DNA from 3 places in the Mucilaginibacter sp. CAU 1740 genome. Region 1 is predicted to be linked to each of the others. Evidence: riboswitches for the same ligand, from Rfam matches in the RefSeq annotation. Region 1 holds a riboswitch; each other region holds the start of a gene.
What was found. Region 1 has a riboswitch for S-adenosylmethionine ahead of AAFN85_RS31735 (TlpA disulfide reductase family protein). Riboswitches for the same ligand answer to the same signal wherever they lie in the genome.

Region 1 (5,181 bases):
CAAGATTATCGCCTGCATATTGACTCACCCCGACTTCGCTACGCTCGCCACCCCTCTCTACGCTGCGCGTAAAGAGGGGATTTCTTGTTTTTATTTTTCCTACCCTCTTTTCGGCTTGCCGAAGAGAGGGTGGTCCAGCGTAGCGTAGACCGGGTGAGTAATTCTTCGGCATGCTATCCAGCCATTTTTAGCCGTTTGTCAATTCATAGGTTATTACTCTCTCAAGAGGGGAATCGCACACATCCGAGCTTTTACCTCTTCTGAAAGAACATTAAAACTTTGCTTTACTGCGCGTTTGCGCTCAGGTTCACATTCAAATCAAAATCATCATAGATAACCTTGTCGCCCAGGTTTTCGAAAAAGTTTTTTGAACGGAATTTGATATCGTACTTGGTACGATCGATAGTGATTTTAGCGTTGGCAGTTAGTTTTTTGCCGTTAACAGCAACCGTAGCCGGGAAGCTTACATCGTTTGTAATACCTTTTATGGTAAGCTTGCCTTTAACATCGTACTGGTTACCGCTAGTTTTAGTTGCAGAACCTATCACAAAGGTTGCTTTAGGGAATTTTCCGGTATTGAAAAAGGTTTCACTTTTAAGCGTGCTAACCAGTTTTTCGTTTTGTGCCTGGTCGGTTACGTCGGCATCGGTAATAGTATTTAGGTCGATATCGAAACTGCCGCCTTTAAGGGCATTGTTTTCTACCGAGAAGTTGCCATTGCTGATCTTTACTTCGCCATTATGATCGCCGGTAGCTTTTTTGGCGGCCCAGGTAAGTTTACTGCCATCGTTATCAACTTTAAATGCTACAGCTTTAAAGTTTCTTTTTTCTTCTACCGTTCTGATGTTAACGGCTTTGCCTTTGGTAAGTTTAACAGTTTTAATGGTTGGATAAGTGAATGCCAATGCGCTTAGCGATACAAAAGCTGTAAACAGTACAGTGCCTGAAAATTTTGTCATGGTGGGTTATGGTCTTAAAGTTGTGTTAATTAAACCCGGCAAAGCTTTTACCCTTTGCCGGGTTAGGTGATTTAGTTTATTGTTTATTTTCCTTTTAAAGTTTCGTTGTTGCTATCGCCAGCGTTTGCTTCGGTTCCCGGGGCCGGTTCGGCTATCAATTCATCAAGCAGTTTGTTAAACTTTTTCTCGTAATCCCGATAGTATTTGCCGGTAACAGTGCCTGTGTAACCAGTGTAGATCTCCCTTACATCGCCCTTCCTATCAATTATAATAGTAGTTGGGAATGCCACAAATTTGTTCAGGGCAGGCAGTTTTTGCGATACCAGCTTTTTATCGGCAAGGCCTCCAAATAAAATATCGTATTGGATATTGTACTTTTCTTTAAGCTTACCTAAAGTGTATTGCGCATACTTCAAGCTATCCTTCTGCTCAAAACCAATGGCTATCGCTTCAACCCCACGGTTATGATTTTTGTTAAACCATGGCGAAAGGAACACGGTTTGATCGGTACAATTGGGGCACCAGGTACCAACAATTTCGATGATGGTAACTTTACCTTTGTACTTGGCATCACTTAATGAAACAGGGTTGCCGTTCAAGTCTGGAAATGTGAAATCCAGTTTTTTATATCCTTCTTTCAGGTAGGTTAACTTGTACGGATCAGGCAACTCGGCTTTATCATCCTTTACGGCGTCAAACTTGGTGTTGTCATAAATACCCTGACCAATCTCTCCGCTCAGCGTACCATCCGGGTTAATTTTGCCTTTGTAAATTTTGGGGCTTGGGCCGGTAAATCCACTCAGTTCAAATTCATCGCCCTGTACGGTGCCCTCCAGTTCGCGGCTGTCGCCGGTCACCTGCATAATTACGCCGGTAAGTTTATTGCCTGTTTGTTTCAGAACGGCAATTTTGTTGGGTACCTGGTCTTTTGAATAAACTTTCAGTTCCCATTTGCCAGTCAAGTTAGCTGTAGGGGCAACATCCTTACCGGGTTCAACAAAGCGGTAGCTTTTACCATACTCTGCAGTGAATGGTAATGAATTACCTCTAAAGCCCGGTACCAGGCTGCGGTATTCGCCGCTCAGAGTTCCATCTTCTTCTACTTTAGCTACAAGCGCGGCATCATAGGTATTCATTTTAATAAATACCGAATCTTTGCCAACCTGCTTTACATGGAAATTATCACGGCGCGAACCATTCAGGAGTGTAAATACCGCGTGTTCCGCATCCTTACCTTTCAGCTCGAAATTGAACGGCACTTTAGTTTCGGCCACGGTAAACACGCCGCGCCATACGCCTTCTTTTATAAATTTTACCGGTGGATTTTTGTCCGCGGCGTGCACGGTACCGGCCAGCAACAACCCTGCCGTCAGGCATTTGAATGAGGTGATTAAATTGAGTGTTTTCATTTGATAAATTATAGGATTAGTTAATAGTAGTTTATTTACCTTGATGTGCGGGCTGATCAACAACAGCAGCTGTTTCAGGTGCCGGTTCGGCGATAAGCTCATCCAACAGTTTGTTGAATTTCTTTTCGTAATCTTCGTGGTATTTGCCGGTTACGGTGCCGGTGTAGCCGGTATAGATCTCTCTTACATCGCCTTTTCTATCGATAATGATGGTAGTAGGGAAAGCAATGAATTTGTTAAGCGCAGGTAGTTTTTGCGATACCAGTTTTTTATCGGCCAAACCACCAAAAGCGATATCGTAATTGATAGCGTATTTATCACGTAGCTTACCTAAAGTGTATTTAGCGTATTCCAGGCTGTCTTTTTGCTCGAAGCCTAAAGCAATAGCTTCTACCCCACGCTGATGATTTTTATTGAACCATGGCGACAGGAACACAGTTTGATCTGTACAGTTAGGGCACCAGGTGCCGATGATCTCAACGATCACCACCTTGCCTTTGTATTTATTATCGCTTAACGATACTTGTTTGCCATCAATCCCCGGGAAAGAAAAATCAAGCTTTTTATAGCCTTCTTTCAGGAAAGTTAATTTATAAGGATCAGGAAGCTCAACTTCGGCTTTTTTGGTAGCATCAAACTTTAGGTTTTTATAGATGCCAAAACCCTGCTCGCCGCTCAATGTACCATCGGCATTGATCTTACCTTTAATAATAAACGGGCTTGGGCCGGTGAAACCGCTTAGTGCGAATTCATCGCCTTGCACGGTACCTTCCAGTTCGCGGGTATCACCAACTACGGTCATTACTACGCCGGTAAGTTTATTGCCTTTTTGTTTTAGCAGAGCGATAGATGCAGGGACGGCCTCTTTGCTGTAGGTTTTAATTTCCCATTTGCCGCTGAGGTCTGCAGTTGGAGCAACGTCTTTGCCGGGTTCAACAAAGCGGTAGGTTTTACCGTATTCGGCAGTAAAAGGTAGTGAGTTACCTCTGAAGCCGGGAACCAGGCTGCGGTACTCGCCGCTCAGCGTACCATCGTCTTCCACTTTTGCAACCAGCGCTGCATCATAGGTATTCATTTTGATGTAAACCGAATCCTGACCGATTGATTTTACATGGAAATCATCACGGCGGGAACCATTGATAAGCGTAAATGTGGCATGTTCAGCATCCTTTCCTTTCAGTTCGAAATTAAACGGCACTTTAGATTCGCTTACGGTGAACTCGCCGCGCCATTTACCTTCTTTTATAAACTTTGGTTTAGGGCCGTCGTGCGCAGAGGCAACGGCAACGCCTCCCAGTAAAAAGCTAACAGAAAGCAATTTAGCTTTGGATAAGTAGTTTGTGATTTTCATTTTTTATAAGTTTTAATTGTTGTTAATTAAGCTCCACGGCTAAAAATTTGACACAAAGAATCCCCCCGGCCCGGTTAAGGTCAATAAAAAAAGAGCAGTAAATTTTAAGGGATCGGTTTTTGTTTAAAACCAGAAGGCGTACTGAACCAAACAGCAACATCGCTTAATGGCAACAGACTGCAGGTGTAGATACGGATACTTTAATGTGTTCATGGTTTTTAGTTAATTTATATTCCGGCAGCAAAATCGCTATCGGAAAAAGTTTAGCACTTATTTCATTACTGAAAAGTTGCTATAAGATCATCGAGACTTCCTCTCCCTTATTCTTTATAAATCAACTAATTAATGGTGGGGTTAATTAGAATGCTGTAAAGATAGTAATAAATATGATAAATACAATAAAATCTATAGATTTAATAGAATATTTTTTTAATTATTTATGCTTTTATTAATTTCTTATCTTGTAAACGATCAACATCCTGGTCTGTACAGCACACGCCTGTTTTACCACCATAGCAAAGCAACGCACTTAGTACAGCCAGGATGTTGATCCTATTTCAAGATCAATTTCCGGTATAAACGGCGCGAATTAACAACAGTGGTAACTACAGAAAAGGATGCCACCATTCTGTACGCGGGCTTTAGTGATAAAATTAAATTTCGGTTTCATGGTATTAGTTTGTGTAAACCAGGTTTAAAGCAAGCGGCTTTATACCCGGCATGCTAACCATTTAACAGTTCAATTTGGTGGCTAATGAACTGTTAAACTATATTATTTGTTATTGATAAATTCGTTTAGTCTAAAGTCATAAGTTCAAAGTATAAAAAAAGAAAATAGACTTCAAACTTTCGACTTGAGACTTAGTACTATTTAACCGGGATGCTAAATTCTACATCCTCGGGCGGCAAACATTGTTGGTTACTGCATACCATATAATTTAGGGTACCGTTAACAGATACCTGCCCGTTTTTAAGCTTTACTTTTTGCTGAAAGATAACCGACTGCTCAAAATACTGCACATTCATACTGAATGCTTTTTCGTACTTGCTAACCGCCTTAGGTTCTGATGTATTGCCGTTCAGGGTATAATCATCACTTTTATCAAACCTGAACGAGGTTTTTACCGGCCCTCCATCAGCTACATTTTGCGAGTAGATGTGCCAGCCTTTATCAATAGTTGCTTTTATAAATACAACGGCCTGCTCCTTATCAATCTTTTTTGCCGCGTACGACCATTTTACCGGTGCAAGGATCTGCGAGTAAGCAACGGTGCCGATAATGGAAGTTAAAGCTGTAAATATGATTTTTTTCATTTGTTATAGATAGATGTTGTTTTTGTTGAAAGCCTAACAGGTAAATAATCAACAACAACAATTATCTATATAGCAGGTATTGATCAAGGGTTTTAAAGTTTTAGTGTATAAGCAGGTTTTCATCTCTTTTAGTCTTGTTTTTCATTCT
Region 2 (5,181 bases), on a different contig from region 1:
GGGAAGCCCACTTCGTTTACCAATATATCGTACGATCTTTTACAGATCTCTATCCGGCGTTCCAGTGAATCAGCCTGGCCGGTTTCGTCAAAAGCCATTACTACGGTGGCTGCACCGTAGCTTAATATTTTGGAGGCATGTTCTTTAAACTTTTCTTCGCCCTCTTTCAGGGAGATAGAGTTTACAATGCCTTTTCCCTGTACGCATTTCAAACCAGCCTCGATCACCGTCCATTTAGAGGAATCGATCATGATGGGCAGTTTGGCAATATCAGGCTCGGAAGCTACGAGGTTCAGGAATTTTACCATCACCGCTTCAGAGTCGATCATGCCCTCATCCATGTTGATATCGATAACCTGGGCACCACCTTCAACCTGTTGCAGGGCAACAGATAGGGCAGCCTCATAATCCTCGGCCAAAATCAATTTCGAAAATTTAGGCGAACCGGTAATATTGGTACGCTCGCCTACGTTCACGAAAATACTTTCGGGTTTTATAGTAACCGATTCCAAGCCGCTCAGTCGCATATCCGGCTCAATTTGAGGGATAGGGCGGGGCGGGAAGGCGGCAGCTTTATCGGCAATGCATTTAATGTGATCGGGCGTGGTGCCGCAGCAGCCGCCGACAATGTTTACCAGTCCGGCTTTGATAAAATCATCAACCTGGTGGGCGGTTTCGTGCGGGGTTTCGTCGTATTGACCAAACTCGTTCGGTAAGCCGGCGTTTGGATAGGCTGAGATATATACGCCCGCTTTTTCAGAAAGCTCGGCTAAGTGAGGGCGCATTTCACGTGCACCCAAAGCACAGTTTAAACCTACCGAAAGCAAGTTGGCATGGCTTATCGAGTTCCAGAAAGCCTCAACCGTTTGGCCCGAAAGGGTACGGCCCGAGGCATCTGTAATAGTACCCGAAATCATGATGCCGCCCGAATCCCTGAAAGCAGGAAAATCCTTACCGGCAGCTTTACATTCGTTTTCGTAACGTTTGATGGCGAACAGGGCCGCTTTGGCGTTCAGCGTATCAAAGATGGTTTCAACCAATAACAGGTGCGAACCGCCATCAACCAAACCCCTAACCTGATCATAGTATGCATCGGCCAGATCATCAAACGTAACGGCACGATATCCGGGATCATTAACATCAGGCGATAAAGATGCAGTACGGTTTGTTGGCCCGATAGCACCGGCAACAAAGCGTGGCTTATCGGGGTTGCGTTGGGTGTATTCGTCGGCTACTTCGCGGGCAATGCGCGCGCCTTCGTAGCTTAGTTCGTAGGCAAGTTCTTCCAGCTTATAATCGGCAAGGGAAATTACCTGCGTGCTGAAGGTATTGGTTTCAATGATATCGGCCCCGGCGTCCAGGTATTCGGCATGGATGGCCTTGATAATATCCGGACGTGTAATGTTGAGCAGGTCATTATTCCCCTGTAAATCGCTATGATGATCGCGAAAACGCTCGCCACGAAAATCCTTCTCCGTGAGCTGGTACCGTTGTATCATGGTACCCATTGCTCCATCAATCACCAGGATGCGTTTCTGTAATTCTTTTCTAATGTCCATTTTTTGATTTCACCGATTTTTTATTTGATGATTTCACTGATTGGTTTGATTTTAAAGATTATTATGATTTGCCGACGTATTAAGCAAATAGCCGGTTAGTACATATCAAATCAGTGCAATTAAAAAATCATTGTAATCACAAATAAATAAAAAGCTTATCTCGAAAAGTCGGGTGTTGTTATGACTTTCGCTTATCTTTCCCAGTGCCGTTTGGCTGCTGAGTAGAATGTAGCACCTTGTGAAGCACAGGTTGCTAAGACATCGCAGGGTCTAATCCCTCCGTCTTTCTCCATAAGCACCGCAAAGTTGCGTAATAAAGTTGTCATTTGCAAGTGTATAACACAGCCCTAATATCACGGTTAAGCCACATTGTTAAACAAAAAAAGCCGCCTTTTTTGGAGGCAGCTTTTTGATTTGGTTTCTTGTTGAAATTATCTTCTTCTGCCGCCAAATAAGCGAAGGACAAACAGAACAGGTTGATGAAATCAAGGTATAAAGTTAACCCGCCCATCAGCGCCATTTTCTTGGCCGAAGCGTCGCCGTATTCAAGGCCAGCGCCAATGCGTTTTAATTTTTGAACATCATAAGCAGTTAAGCCGGTAAATACCGCAACGCCAAAGTAGCTGATGATATAGCCTATAGCTTCGCTGTTTAAAAACATGTTTACCAATGACGCGATAATGATGCCAATCAATAACATGATCAGGATGCCGCCAAAGTTGGTCAGATCCATCTGCGTTGTATAACCCGCTATCGCCATTACGCCGAATACCAGCGCTGATACGCCAAAAGCCAAAGAAACGCTTGATGAAGAATAAATCAATAGAAGGAAGCTAAGACTTACGCCCGTAGCCGCCGAATATGCAATGAATAAAAATGCCAAAACGGGGTAAGAAAGGCGATTTAATCCAAAGCTCATAAGTAATATGAAAGCTAATGGCAAAAATCTAACTATCATACCCAGGTTTGTTAAATGACCTGTGTTAAAATCAAATAATAAACTCCTTAAGGCAGGAGTACCTGCAAATAAAAACGCGCTAACGCCTGAAATGGCAAGCGCTACAAACATCCAGCTGAATACACCAGATAAAAATTTGCGTGAACCGACCTCTGATTGATCCCTAACTTCGATAACATTATCGTAGTTGTATTTTGAATCTTTAAATTCCATTTTATGTTAAAAATTATAGTACGAATATATGAATAAAAGGTGAATGTAAGGTGAAGAACAGGGGAAAGACTCAAGACTATTAGAATCAAGAGTCAAGAAAAAAGAGAAAGATTGACAACCTTGCCATCCCTCTTTTCTTGCTTCGTGACTCTTGATTTCCTGCCTCTATCTCCCTAATTTAGCCTTCTCATCAACTGCTCTTCCACTTTTTTGAAAACCTGTACAGGTTTTAACGCCCTCCAGCCCAAATTATCCAGCTCGCCACCAAAGTTGATGTAGTAATCGATGTTATTACGTTTAAACTCTTCTATCACATGTTCGCGGAAGTTAATACCGGCTATCCAGCCATCTTCCACATCCTGAAACCACTCTTCGTAATAGCAATCATCACTTGAGTGGAAATTGAGCACGTTTTCGCCAATCAGGATAAAATGGCTGATGCCGTTATCCACCATCAGGTCTAAAAGCTCGCGCTTAAGCAGCATGATGTCGTTGTTGATAGCATCGTTCCATTCGCCAATCAGCTCAATAATGGTATAGCCTTTATCATAATCGGCAAAAAGCACTTTTAAATAAAGGGTATTGGAGCCGAACGAATCCCATTGCGGGTGCAGCAGATAATTATAAACCTGCTTGTCAAATTCAAACTCGCTGTATTCTGTAGCGTAAAAAGGCGAATACTCATCTTCCGATGCTACGTAATCGTCTCTCCAGCGGTAATATGGTTCAATCTCGTGCATTGTTTTTATTCGATTTCAGATTTGCGGATGTGCGGATTATAGATGTGCAGATATGCAGATTTCAAATGTGTAAATGAAAGCATCCGCACATCAAAAATTTGCATATCTGCACATCTATAATCCGCACATCGAAACTATTTTTTAAAATAATGATCAACAGCGCTTCGTACGCTGCCGTATTGTTTCAGTAGCCCGGCTGCTTCTTCTTCACTTAGCCCGGTTTCGTTCATTACCATGTGTGTGCCCCTGTTCACTAATTTGTGGTTACTTAATTGCATATCAACCATTCTGTTTCCTTTAACCTTGCCAAGCTGGATCATTACGCTTGTGCTCAGCATATTTAAAACTAATTTTTGCGCGGTACCGGCCTTCATGCGGGTTGATCCGGTTAAAAACTCAGGACCGGTCACCACCTCAACCGGGTATTGCGCCACGCCCGCTACCGGGCTGCCGCTATTACAAACAATGCAGCCGGTAACAATATTGTGCTCATTCGCGGTTTTCAAGCCGCCGATAACGTAAGGTGTAGTGCCTGAAGCAGCTATGCCCACCACCACATCTTTATCATTAATATCATAAGCCTGCAGATCGGCCCAGGCTTGCACGGCATCATCCTCAGCAAACTCAACAGCTTTGCGGATAGCGCCATCTCCACCGGCTATCAATCCCACCACCATATCAAACGGAACACCAAAAGTTGGCGGACATTCCGAAGCATCAACCACACCTAAACGACCGCTGGTACCTGCGCCTATATAAAACAATCGACCGCCGGCTTTCATCCTTTTGGCAGTGATAGTAGCCAGGGCTTCTATCTGCGGCAGCGCTTTTTCAACAGCCAGCGGAACGGTTTTATCCTCATTATTAATGTTCTCTAAAATTTCCCTTACGGTTTGTTTTTCGAGGTTTTTATAGTGCGATTCCCTTTCGGTGGTGGTTTCCATAGGCTATTTTCAAATAATTTATAACAAAATTCGGTAAAAAACATCAAATGCAAGGGCGCAGGTAAAAATTATTGACACTGCAATTGTTAACTTTGTGTTATAACTATGAAGAGGACCGCGGGTGTAATTTTCCGGACAATGATCCTGCTATTATTGGGGATCCTGATAGGCTTAATGCTTAACAGGGATTTTGCTACCCATAATCTCGGTCTTTCACTTGCCAACAACAGCAAAATTTCAAAAGTACTGCAACTGGTTGAGCGTAATTATGTGGATACGGTTAACATTGATAGTATTGAAGGCGTATCTGTAAATAACCTGCTCCAAAACCTCGATCCCCATTCACTTTATTTGCCACCCCAACAGGCCGAATCTATCAACGAACGTTTAGACGGCGGCTTTAACGGAGTTGGTATTGAGTACCAGGTACTGCGCGATACGCTGGTTATTACCCAGGTATATGTGGGTGGCCCGGCACAGAAAGCCGGTTTGTTAGTCGGCAGCAAGGTGGTAAGTATAAACGGCGAAAGACTATCCGGGGCCAAACTCGTTACTACCAAGATCAGTAAAATTTTCAGAGGAAAGGGCGATGCCGCGTTAAAGCTTGGCGTGGTACTGCCACTCGGTAACAAGTTTCAAACGCTTGACATTAAACGCGGCCATGTTGACCTGAGCAGCGTTGACGCGGCTTATATGGCCGATGCTAAAACCGGCTATATCAAGATCAGCAAGTTTTCGGCCACTACCGACGTTGATTTCAGAAAGGC
Region 3 (5,181 bases), on a different contig from region 1:
GGATTGAAACCCCGTCAAACCCACTTCTTAAAATAACTGATATAAAAAAGGCAGTTGCAATTGCCAAAGCAAAAGGGATTAAAGTTTTGTGCGATAATACTTTTGCCACCCCAATTTGCCAGCGACCGCTTGAGTTGGGTGCCGATATAGTGATGCACTCCGCCACTAAATATTTCGGCGGGCATAGCGACCTGATGGGCGGAGCTTTGATCACAGCAGAGAAGAGCGACTGGTGGGCAAAAATTCGCCAGGTACAGGAAATGGGCGGCGCTATCCCCTCGCCTATGGATTGCTATTATTTGGTGCGCAGTATTAAAACTTTGCCGTACCGAGTAAAAGGTCATGTACAAAACGCGCAATTGCTGGCCGAATATCTTGAACAACATCCTAACGTAGAGAAAGTAATGTATCCCGGTTTGCCATCACATCCGCAGCATGTAATAGCTAAAGATCAGATGCTTGCTTTTGGCGGAATGTTATCCTTTATTATTAAAGGTGATGAAAACGATACGCATAACATCATCAATAAATTAAAACTCTTTATCAAAGCTACCAGCCTTGGCGGAGTTGAAAGTTTAATAGAACATCGCGCAACAGTTGAGGGGCCGGATACCAAAACGCCACGTAACCTGCTGAGGGTTTCGGTTGGATTGGAGCATATTGATGATTTGATAGCGGATTTGGAACAGGCCCTCGCTTGGTGAGGTGAAAGGCAAAAGGATAAAGGCGAAAGATAAAAGCATTTGGGAGGTCTGAAATATCCGCCTTACGAAAACCTTTTGCCTTTCGCCTTTATCCTTTCAGCTTAAAAACTCCTTTCGCCTTTGACCTTAATCCTCCTTTCTGAAATAAAATTTGGTACATAACCCCATAACCCCTTATATTCGCAACATTATTTGGTAGCAATACCAAAGTCGATCAATACTCCGCACATAGTTCGGGTTTTGATTTATAAAGAAGCGGCGAGAGATCAGGCTCAATGACCCGCTGGCAACCCTTCAATGTTGAAGAAGGTGCCAATTCCTGTCCCGGCAAATAACACCGGGGAATATAAATTTATAACCATGAAAAGTTTAATTAAATTTACGCAACACAACACTTTTTACACCTTAACTGGTAACGTACAATATATTAGCTCTCCTATTAGCTGTATTTGTATGTGTTGCTGCTGTTGATGCTTAGCGCACTCTTGTTTTCTATCTCCGGAAAAGGCGTGCATTGTTAAACCGGTTATTTCACAACCGGCTTTGTCAAAATCCATCTAACATTTAAAATCTAAATTAAACACATAAAAAATCACAAAACTATGTCTGCCTTAAAATTCGAAACACTACAATTACATGCCGGTCAGGAAGTTGATCCAACAACAGGTTCACGCGCTGTACCGCTTTACCAAACTACCTCTTACGTATTTAACAGTGCCGAACATGGCGCAAACTTGTTTGCCCTGAAGGAGTTTGGCAATATTTATACCCGCCTCATGAACCCAACTACCGATGTGTTTGAGAAACGCATAGCGGCATTAGAGGGTGGCGTTGCGGCATTGGCCACAGCATCGGGTCAGGCGGCCCAATTTATCGCGCTGAATAATATTTTACAGGCCGGAGATAACTTTGTTACCTCTCCTTTTTTATACGGTGGTACCTACAACCAGTTTAAAGTTGCTTTTAAACGCTTAGGCATCACAGTACGCTTTGCTAAAGATGATACCGCGGCCAGCATTGAGGCACTTATTGATGATAAAACAAAAGCTATTTACCTGGAAACCATAGGTAACCCGGGCTTTACCATTGCCGATTTTGAGAAAGTAAGCGCGGTCGCCAAAAATCATGATCTGCCTTTAATAGTTGATAATACTTTTGGCGCAGGTGGTTACCTGTTCCGCCCTATTGAACATGGCGCTAACGTGGTTGTTGAATCAACCACTAAATGGATTGGCGGGCATGGTACAAGTATAGGCGGCGCTATTATTGATGCCGGTAATTACAATTGGGGCAATGGAAAATTCCCACAATTCACCGAACCGTCTGAAGGCTACCACGGGCTGGTATTTAACGATGTATTTGGAATCGGCGGTCCGTTTGGAAACATTCAGTTTATTATTCGCGCCCGTGTGGAAGGCTTGAGGGATTTCGGTCCGTCGCAATCGCCGTTTAACGCTTGGTTGAATATCCAGGGATTGGAAACACTTTCATTAAGGGTTCAGCGCCATGTTGATAATGCTTTGCAACTGGCCAAATGGCTGGAGCAGCATCCGCAGGTGGCAACAGTGAACTACCCAGGATTGGAATCATCACCATACCATGACCTGGCTAAAAAATATTTAAAAAATGGTTTCGGCGGTGTATTATCGTTCGAAATTAAAGGTGATAAAGAATTGGCCAGTCAGCTGATCAATAACCTGAAACTGGTAAGCCATTTAGCCAACGTGGGCGATGCGAAAACACTGATCATTCAACCATCGGCAACAACGCACCAGCAATTATCTGAGGAAGAGCAATTATCGGCCGGTGTTAAGCCAACGTCATTACGGGTGTCAGTTGGCATTGAGCATATTGATGATATCAAAGCCGATTTTGAGCAGGCTTTTGCAAAGATCAGAGAGGCTGAGTTAGTTTAACAATGTATAGTTTTTTTTAAGTGATATAGTAAACGTTATTACAGGCAGCAACCTGAATGCAAAGCCGGTTGCGCCTGGAATAACAAACAAAAGAATGAACGCAGAGATATTTAAATACACTGATACTTTTGAGTTTGAATCGGGCCAAACGCTGGAGGGTTTAGAGATAGGCTTCCATACCTATGGCCGTTTAAATAAAGAGAAAAATAATGTAATTTGGGTTTGCCACGCGCTTACCGCCAATAGCGACGTATTCGACTGGTGGAAAGGTTTGATTGGCGAGGGCTATTTTTTTAATCCCGAAGAGCATTTTATTGTTTGTGCTAACATTTTGGGTTCGCCTTATGGCACTACAAGTCCGCTAAGCATTAACCCTGCTACTGGTGAGCCATATTATCTTACCTATCCTCAGTTTACCACAAGGGATATGGTGAAGGCGCACCAGTTGCTTGCCGCACACTTACAAATTAATCATATCAGTGTATTGATAGGCGGTTCGTTAGGTGGCCAACAGGCCATGGAGTGGGCCATTACCGAACCTGAGCGTATCAAAAACCTTATTTTGATAGCCACCAATGCCAAGCATTCGCCATGGGGCATTGCCTTTAACGAGTCGCAACGTTTAGCACTTACCGCCGATCCTACTTTTAATAATAACACGCCCGATGGTGGCCAGAATGGTTTAAAGGCGGCACGCAGCATCGCGTTGTTAAGTTATCGTACTTATAAAACCTATGGCTTAACCCAGCAGGAAGAAAGCGATGATGTAAAGGATGATTTCCGCTCATCATCATACCAAAACTACCAGGGGCAAAAACTGGTGAACCGTTATAATGCCTATAGCTATTGGTACCTTACTAAGGTGATGGATTCGCACAATGTTGGTCGCGGACGCAACGGGGTAGAAAAAGCTTTAAGCCAGATCAAAGCTAAAACTTTGGTTATCGGCATCTCGTCGGATGTGTTGTTCCCTGTAGAGGAGCAGCAATTCCTGTTCAGGCAGATCCCTAAAGCGGCCTTTGCCCAACTGGATTCGTTTTATGGACACGACGGATTTTTAATTGAAACAGAAGCATTAACAAACATATTTACATCGTTTTTTAAAACCGATGTGAAAGGAAAAATTATAGAACTGCAACGTACAGCGTAATGAGTAAAAAGTTAAATATCGGTCTATTTGGTTTTGGAGTAGTAGGCCAGGGTTTATATGATATTGTAAAAACAAAAAAATTAAACATCGAGATAGTAAAATTCGCCATTAAAGATCCTAACAAAAAGCGTTCGTTACCGGCCGAATTATTTACTACTGATAAAGAAGAACTGCTTAACAACCCCGAGATCAATACTATCGTTGAGCTGATCAATGATACTGAAGCTGCTTTCGAAATTGTATCAAGGGCTTTAAAATCGGGCAAAAATGTGGTTTCGGCCAGCAAAAAAATGATCGCCCTGCATTTGGAGGAGTTGATCGAGATCCAGCAACAATACGGCACTTCATTACTATATGAAGGAGCGGTTTGCGGTAGTATCCCTATTATCCGGAACCTTGAGGAGTATTATGATAACGAATTGTTGCACTCTATCAGCGGTATATTCAACGGTTCATCAAACTACATTCTATCAAAAGGTTTTATTGAAGGGTTAGATTACCATAGCGCCCTGAAACAAGCGCAAGACCTTGGCTTTGCCGAAACCGACCCAACCAGCGATGTTGGTGGCTATGATGCTAAATACAAACTGGTTATTGCCGCTGCCCATGCCTATGGCGTAGTTGTACAACCTGATGAGGTATTTAACTTAGGTATTCAAAACCTTGCCGCTGCCGATTTGCAATATGCCCGCGAAAAAAACCTAAAAATTAAACTGGTACCGGTAGCTAAAGAACTGGACGACCGCAATGTAGCCCTCTTTGTACTACCTAAATTTGTAAACGACACCGAGTTTTTATATAACGTGGAGTATGAATACAATGGCGTAACGGTACAGGCAGCCTTTGCCGATCAGCAATTTTTCTTCGGAAAAGGCGCTGGTGGCCACCCTACCGGCTCTGCTGTGCTATCTGACATAGCCGCTTTACGCTATAACTACCAGTACGAATACAAAAAAGCAAAAGAAAAAACCGACCTCAATTTTACCAATAACATTGAATTAACGGTGTATTTGCGCTATGATGACGAGGAATTGGTTGAGGCGCTGAACTTTGAACACATAAATGAGCGCTATTATTCAGGCAGTTATAAATTTGTTATAGGAAAAATCAATTTACAAAATCTGATCGCCAACCAACATCGTATATCTGACAGCAAGGCTTTCGTAGCCTTTGCCGATCAGCTTACGGGGGTCAGCTTAGCATCGGCAGCTAAACAATCGGCCGAAGTTTTTTAGTAGATTCTTCGGCTTATAATAAAAAAGGCTTCTCAATTTGGGAAGCCTTTTTAGTTTATTGTTTATTTGGATTATCTGGCAAAGTAAGTCCCTAATCGTTTTGCAAAAGCTACGGTTATAATACCGATAAAGATCTTCGCCCCCGCCGAGATCACAATACTTTGATCATTGGCAGT

Region 2: it holds a riboswitch for S-adenosylmethionine, as region 1 does, so the genes downstream of both, metH (methionine synthase) here and AAFN85_RS31735 (TlpA disulfide reductase family protein) in region 1, are expected to answer to the same signal.
Region 3: it holds a riboswitch for S-adenosylmethionine, as region 1 does, so the genes downstream of both, AAFN85_RS26065 (O-acetylhomoserine aminocarboxypropyltransferase/cysteine synthase) here and AAFN85_RS31735 (TlpA disulfide reductase family protein) in region 1, are expected to answer to the same signal.

Annotation. Positions count from the first base shown of each region.
Region 1 covers NZ_JBDOQS010000025.1:8,471-13,651, forward strand. The annotation lists gene AAFN85_RS31725 (YceI family protein) at 285-959, opposite strand; gene AAFN85_RS31730 (TlpA disulfide reductase family protein) at 1,043-2,368, opposite strand; gene AAFN85_RS31735 (TlpA disulfide reductase family protein) at 2,400-3,719, opposite strand; SAM riboswitch class I at 3,944-4,055, opposite strand; gene AAFN85_RS31740 (protein-disulfide reductase DsbD domain-containing protein) at 4,587-5,033, opposite strand.
Region 2 covers NZ_JBDOQS010000001.1:369,907-375,087, forward strand. The annotation lists gene metH (methionine synthase) at 1-1,559, opposite strand, end outside; SAM riboswitch class I at 1,748-1,857, opposite strand; gene AAFN85_RS01690 (Bax inhibitor-1/YccA family protein) at 1,882-2,730, opposite strand; gene AAFN85_RS01695 (hypothetical protein) at 2,904-3,470, opposite strand; gene murQ (N-acetylmuramic acid 6-phosphate etherase) at 3,605-4,414, opposite strand; gene AAFN85_RS01705 (S41 family peptidase) at 4,520-5,181, shown strand, end outside.
Region 3 covers NZ_JBDOQS010000015.1:3,945-9,125, forward strand. The annotation lists gene AAFN85_RS26060 (aminotransferase class I/II-fold pyridoxal phosphate-dependent enzyme) at 1-704, shown strand, start outside; SAM riboswitch class I at 947-1,057, shown strand; gene AAFN85_RS26065 (O-acetylhomoserine aminocarboxypropyltransferase/cysteine synthase) at 1,307-2,620, shown strand; gene metX (homoserine O-acetyltransferase) at 2,715-3,770, shown strand; gene AAFN85_RS26075 (homoserine dehydrogenase) at 3,770-5,005, shown strand; gene AAFN85_RS26080 (hypothetical protein) at 5,077-5,181, opposite strand, start outside.